Regions from separate parts of the Stenotrophomonas bentonitica genome, predicted to be linked through region 2. Evidence: riboswitches for the same ligand, from Rfam matches in the RefSeq annotation. Region 2 holds a riboswitch; the other holds the start of a gene.
What was found. A riboswitch is a leader RNA that binds a small molecule or an ion and turns the genes downstream of it on or off. The one in region 2 is predicted to bind thiamine pyrophosphate.

Region 1 (3,333 bases), on a different contig from region 2:
TCTAGGACTCAGCCCGAGAAGCCTCATCCCGCGTCTCTTCCTGCGCGGCAATCTCGCGCTCGATCCATGCGTCCATCATCCGTCGCGCACGCAATGCGCGGCGGCGTTGCAGCTGGTATTCCACATCCAACACGCGGTACAGCGAGTAGATCACCGCCAGCATCAGCAGCGCGAACGGCAGGGCGGCGATGGTGATCATGCCCTGCAATGCATCCAGGCCGCCGGCCAACAGCAGCACGCCTGCAATCAGCGCAATCGCCACGCCCCAGGTGACCTTCCGCGATAGCGGTGGGTCGCCCGCTTCGTCGGTGGACATGCTGGCCAGGACCAGCACCGCCGAGTCGGCCGAGGTGACGAAGAAGATCATCAACAGCACCAGCGCGATCACCGACAGCACGGTCGGCATCGGCAGGCTGTCGAACATGGTGAACAGAACGGTTTCGTAGCCATTGCCCAATGCCTGCACCAGGTCGACGTGGCCGAAGATCTGCGACCACAGCGCGGTGCCGCCGAACACCGAGAACCACAGGAAGCCGAGCACGCTCGGCGCGATCACCACGCCGAGCACGAACTCGCGGATGGTGCGGCCGCGCGACACCCGCGCGATGAACGAGCCCACGAACGGTGCCCACGCGATCCACCACGCCCAGTAGAAGATCGTCCAGTCCGCCACCCACGTGCTGCCCGAGAACGGCGACATGCGCAGGCTCATCGTCACAAGCTGGTTGAGGTAGGAACCGATCGTGGTGGTGAACGTATCGAAGATGAAGGCCGTGGGGCCCAGCACCATCACCAGTGCCAGCAGCAGCGCGGCCAGGCCCAGGTTGAAGTTGGACAGCCACTTGATGCCGCGGTTGACCCCGCTGGCGGTGGAGGCCATGTACAGCACGAACGCCACCGCGATGATCGTCAACTGCGACGGCACGTTGGCGCGGATGCCGAACACGCGCTCCATGCCGGCCGCGATCTGAATGGTGCCGAAGCCTAGCGTGGTGGCCACGCCGATCGCCGTGGCGACCACCGCCGCGACGTTCACCACCGTGCCGATCCAGCCACGGTGGTGCGCGCCGATCAACGGCTGCAGCAGGTCGCTGATCTGGCCCCGCCCGTCGCGGTTGAACTGGAACCACGCCATCGCCAGCCCGATCAGCGCATAGATCGCCCACGGGTGCAGGCCCCAGTGGAAGAACGCATAGCGCATCGATGCGCGCGCCGCTTCCATGCTCTGCGGCGGCAGGCCCTCCGGGGGAATCACGAAGTGCGAGACCGGTTCGGCCGCGCCCCAGAAGACCAGGCCGATGCCCATGCCGGCCGCGAACAGCATCGACATCCAGCTGGCGTTGGAGAACTCCGGCTCGGCGTCTTCGCCGCCGATGCGCAGGCTGCCCAGCCGGCCGAACGCCAGGTACAGCAGGAAGGAGAGGGTGATGAACACCACCAGCAGGTACAGCCAGCCGGCGCTCCGCACGATATGCACCAGGCCGCCACGCACCACGTCGTTGAAGGGGTCCGGCGCAACACCGGCCGCCAGCACCAGCAGCACCACCAGCGCGATGGAGAGTCGAAATACCATGCGCGGCAGTCTAGCCAACCGCGCATGACCCTCCTGTTCACGTTACGCCGCCACTGTGCTCTAATCCGCCCCGAAGCGGGGGTACCGCGGCCCTGGGGCCACGGTTGAGACAGTCCCATCGAACCTGATCCGGTTGATACCGGCGTAGGGAAGCTTCGCTACAGCAGCTGCAGGCCGCGCCGACCGCGTGCGCCATGCGCCTGCCGTGCGCCGCCGCTTCGTCCCCGTTCCGCACACCCCGTGCGGGCGAGTACCCAGGACGCTGCCGATGAACGCACACCCTTCCAGCCTGCAGCAGCAGGCCCAGCAACTCTCCGCCTCGGTCACCCGGCCGATCCCCGGCTCCCGCAAGATCCACGTACCCGGTTCGCGCAGCGACCTGCAGGTGCCGATGCGCGAGATCGCGCTCAGCGGCGACAACGCCCCGCTGACCGTCTACGACACCTCCGGCCCCTACACCGACCCAGAAGCGCGCATCGACCTCTCCACCGGCCTGCCAGCGCTGCGCGCCGGCTGGGTGGCCGAACGCGGCGACACCGAACTGCTGCCGCGCCTGAGCTCGGCGTTTGGACGCTCGCGCGAACTCGACGCCCGCCTGGACGCCGTGCGCTTCCCCTCGCGTCTGCAGCCACGCCGCGCGCTGGCCGGCGCCAATGTCACCCAGATGCATTACGCGCGACGCGGCATCATCACCCCGGAAATGGAATTCGTCGCCCTCCGCGAGAACCAGCGGCTGGAGCAGGTGCGCGACAAGGCGCTGCTGGCCCAGCACCCCGGGCAGTCGTTCGGCGCGGCCATTCCCGCCGTGATCACCCCCGAATTCGTCCGTTCGGAAATCGCGCGCGGGCGTGCGGTGCTGCCCAACAACATCAACCACCCCGAAAGCGAACCGATGATCATCGGCCGCAACTTCCTCACCAAGATCAACGCCAACATCGGCAACAGCGCGGTGTCCTCGGGCATCGCCGAAGAAGTGGAGAAGCTGGTCTGGGCGATCCGCTGGGGCGGCGACACTGTGATGGACCTGTCCACCGGCAAGCACATCCATGAAACCCGCGAATGGATCCTGCGCAACTCGCCGGTGGCGATCGGTACCGTGCCGATCTACCAGGCGCTGGAGAAGGTCGACGGCCGCGCCGAAGCGCTGAGCTGGGAGATCTTCCGCGACACCCTGGTCGAACAGGCCGAGCAGGGCGTGGACTACTTCACCATCCATGCCGGCGTGCTGCTGCGCCATGTGCCGGTCACCGCCAGGCGGGTCACCGGCATCGTTTCGCGCGGCGGTTCGATCATGGCCAAGTGGTGCCTGGCGCACCAGCGCGAGAACTTCCTGTACACGCATTTCGAAGAGATCTGCGAAATCATGAAGGCCTACGACGTGACCTTCTCGCTTGGCGATGGCCTGCGCCCGGGCTGCATTGCCGACGCCAACGACGCCGCACAGTTCGGCGAACTCGAAGCGCTGGGCGAACTCACCAGGATTGCCTGGAAGCACGACGTGCAGACCATGATCGAAGGGCCCGGCCACGTGCCGATGCAGCTCATCAAGGAGAACATGGACAAGCAGCTGCACGAATGCGGCGAAGCACCGTTCTACACCCTGGGACCGCTCACCACCGACATCGCGCCGGGCTACGACCACATCACCAGCGCGATCGGTGCGGCGATGATCGGCTGGTATGGCACCGCCATGCTCTGCTACGTCACCCCCAAGGAGCACCTGGGGCTGCCCAACCGCCAGGACGTGCGCGACGGCATCA
Region 2 (3,333 bases):
TGACCCTGCGCATAATCATCGCTGACGACCACCAGGTGGTTCGGCTCGGCGCCAGATCGGTAATCGAATCCAGCGGCGTGGGCACCGTAGTCGCGGAAGCCGCCACCGTGGAGGAACTGTTTGCCGCGCTGGCCGAGCACGAGTGCGACCTGCTGATCACCGATTACTCGATGCCGACCTCCGACAAGGCTGACGGAATTGGCATGATCGAGAAGATCCGGCGCCTCTATCCCGACCTGCGCGTGCTGCAGATGAGCGTGACCGAGAACATCGCGATCCTGCGCATGGTTGCCCAGAGCGGCGTACTCGGTCTGTTCGACAAAGGCTCGCTGGTGGACGAGTTGCCGCTGGCGATCCAGGCGGTGTCGCGCGGCCAGCCGTATGTCAGCCGCAAGCTCCGCGAAGTCATCGACCGGGTCGGCACCCAAGCCATCGGCGACGACCGCACGCGCGTGCTGTCGCCACGCGAAGTGGAAGTGCTGCGCCTGCTCAGCAGTGGCCTCACCGTCAAGGCGATCGCGCAGAAGCTGCACAAGAGCATGAGCACCATCAGCCGCCAGAAGGGCGATGCCATGCTCAAGCTCGGACTGCGCAGCGATGCGGAACTGTTCGACTTCATGCGCGACAACAAGCTCTAGGCGATTGCTCAACGCGTGATGCACGACCACCACCACGTACAGGGCCTGGACAACGACCAGGTAGCCGCCGACTGGCCCGCGATCAATGACACCGAACTGGCGTGGCTGCGCGGGCACTACCCTGCGCTGGAAGGCGCGTGCGAGGTGCTCTGGCACAGCCCACGACCGTTTTCCGCCGCGGCGCTGGTGCAGTGTGGCGCGCAGCGTTGCTTCCTCAAACGCCACCACGCCAGCGTGCGCACCGCCGCACTGCTGGGCGAAGAACATCGCTTCATCGCGCACCTGGCCGCTGCCGGGCTGCCGGTGGTGCAGGTGCTGCACACGCACGACGGCGCCAGTGCGCTCGAACGCGACAGCTGGACCTACGAACTGCATGCGCAGGGCGACGGCCACGACCTGTATCGCGACACGCCGTCGTGGACACCGCCGCACGACCCCGCGCATGCGCACGCGGCCGGCGCCATGCTGGCGCGCCTGCACCTGGCGGCCAGTGAATACCATGCACCCCAGCGCAGCACCCACCTGCTGGTGGCGCGCGACGACCTGATCCGCGCACGCGATCCGCTGGCAGTGCTGCGCAGTGAACTGCCGACCCGGCCGGCGCTGGCCGATTACCTTTCGCGGCAGCCGTGGGAACACGACCTGCAGCGCGCCGTGCTGCCGTGGCATACGGCGCTCGGCGAGCACCTGCAGCACGAGCCGGTGCTGTGGGGCCACAACGACTGGCATGTCTCCAACCTGCTCTGGCACGGCCACGGTCCAGACGCGACGGTGGCCACCGTGTTCGACTTCGGCCTGGCCTCCCCGGCCAGCGCGCTGTTCGACCTGGCCACCGCGATCGAACGCAACGCCGTAGCCTGGCTGGACGACGCGGGCGGCGGCCCGGTCGCCCACGCGGAGATCGCCCTGGCTTTGCTGGCCGGCTACCGCCAGGTACGCCCGCTGTCCGCCGCCCAGGTGCACCTGCTGGCCGACCTGCTGCCGCTGGTGCATTTCGACTTTGCCTTGTCGGAAGTCGAGTATTTCCAAGGGGTTACCGGCTCCCCAGCGAACGCTGACGTGGCCTACCACACCTTCCTGCTCGGCCATGCCGACTGGTTCTCCAGCGACGCCGGATGGGCCCTGCTGGACACCCTGCACGCCGCCGCCTGAACCGCCGGGCTCGCCACGGCGGCCGATTGGTGTGAAAATGACCACCGAAGCGGGGGTGCCTGGATCTGCCAGGCTGAGAGAGTCCCTTGGAACCTGATCCGGTTTGCACCGGCGTAGGGAGCTTTGAGCAGCAGGCGCACCCCCGTTCCGGGCCGGTGCGCGCGCGTGCCTTCGCTTCGTCTCCTCTGGCTGATGACGAATCGAATGAACCGCTGCTACCGCCTCACGCTGCTGACCGCCGCCCTCTGCGCCGCCCTGCCCCTGCATGCCGCCGAACGGTCGCCCACCGACCTGGCCGGCGTGCGCGTGCAGGCCAACAAACCGGCCGCGACCACCGCGCCGGGCAGCAGCTTCGGCAATGCCGACTGGAAGAACACCCCGGCCTCGGTCAACGTGCTGGACCGTGCGCTGCTGGACCAGCTGCAGGTGCGCACGCTGTCTGAAGTGGCGCGGCACGATGCCTCGCTGGGCGACAGCTACGCACCGGTGGGCTACTACCAGAACATCGCCATCCGCGGTTTCGCGCTGGACCCGGCCACCGGCTACCGCTTCAACGGCCTGTCCATCGCCGGCGAACAGCGCCTGGCGCTGGAGAACGTGCAGCAGGTGGAGATCCTCAAGGGCGAGGCCGGCCTGGCCGCCGGCGTGATGGCGCCGGGCGGCATCATCAACTACGTGGGCAAGCGCCCGGCCGAGGTGCGCAACGTCACCCTCGCCACCGACCAGGAAGGCTCGCGCTATGTCGCCGCCGACGTTGGCACCTGGATCACCCCGCGCTTCGGCGTGCGGGTGAATGCCGCCTGGGACGACACCGCCTCCTACATCGACCACGCCGATGGCCGCCGCAACTTCTATTCGGTGGCGGCCGACTGGCTGATCGGCGAGCGCGGCAAGCTGGAGCTGGACGCCAACTACCAGACCAGCGCACAGCGTTCGGCCAGCGGCTACCAGCTGCTCGGCGGCAGCGTGCTGCCGCGTGGCGTGGACCGCAGCCGCATGCTCGGCCACCAGCCGTGGCAGCAGCCGGTCGGCATCGCCAGCACCAACATCACTGCACTGCATACCTATGATTTCACGCCGGACTGGCAGTCGCGCGTGGCGGTCGGCCACAGCCGTTCGGTGATCGACGACAACGTCGCCTTCGCCTATGGCTGCTACTACGCCGCCGGGTGTGCGGATGGCAGCGTGCCGGGCAACTACTTCGCCCCCAATGGCGATTACGACATCTACGACTACCGCAGCCCCGACGACACCCGCGTCAACGACGAAGCACGCGGCGAACTGCGCGGCCGCTTCGCCACCGGTTCGGTGCGGCATGAACTCTCGCTCGGGCTGAGCGCGTTCCACCGCACCGTGGACAAGCGCCAGAACGTAAACGAGTACGTGGGCACCGCCAACATCGCCGACGCGCAGGTGCCGGTGTTCGACCCCTCGCCGCTGCAGCCGGGCCCGTCCGCACGGCGCCTGGACAGCTGGCAGCGCGCGGTGTTCGCACTGGACCGCATGCACTTCGGCGACAACTGGCAGTGGCTGGCCGGTGGCC

Region 1: linked by a shared signal. The riboswitch ahead of thiC (phosphomethylpyrimidine synthase ThiC) and the one ahead of HGB51_RS19160 (TonB-dependent receptor) in region 2 are both predicted to bind thiamine pyrophosphate.

The regions. Positions count from the first base shown of each region.
Region 1 covers NZ_JAAZUH010000001.1:1,668,078-1,671,410, reverse strand. The annotation lists gene HGB51_RS07385 (BCCT family transporter) at 2-1,573, opposite strand; TPP riboswitch at 1,641-1,742, shown strand; gene thiC (phosphomethylpyrimidine synthase ThiC) at 1,842-3,333, shown strand, end outside.
Region 2 covers NZ_JAAZUH010000004.1:305,646-308,978, reverse strand. The annotation lists gene HGB51_RS19170 (response regulator) at 1-638, shown strand, start outside; gene HGB51_RS19165 (phosphotransferase enzyme family protein) at 654-1,790, shown strand; TPP riboswitch at 1,832-1,927, shown strand; gene HGB51_RS19160 (TonB-dependent receptor) at 1,995-3,333, shown strand, end outside.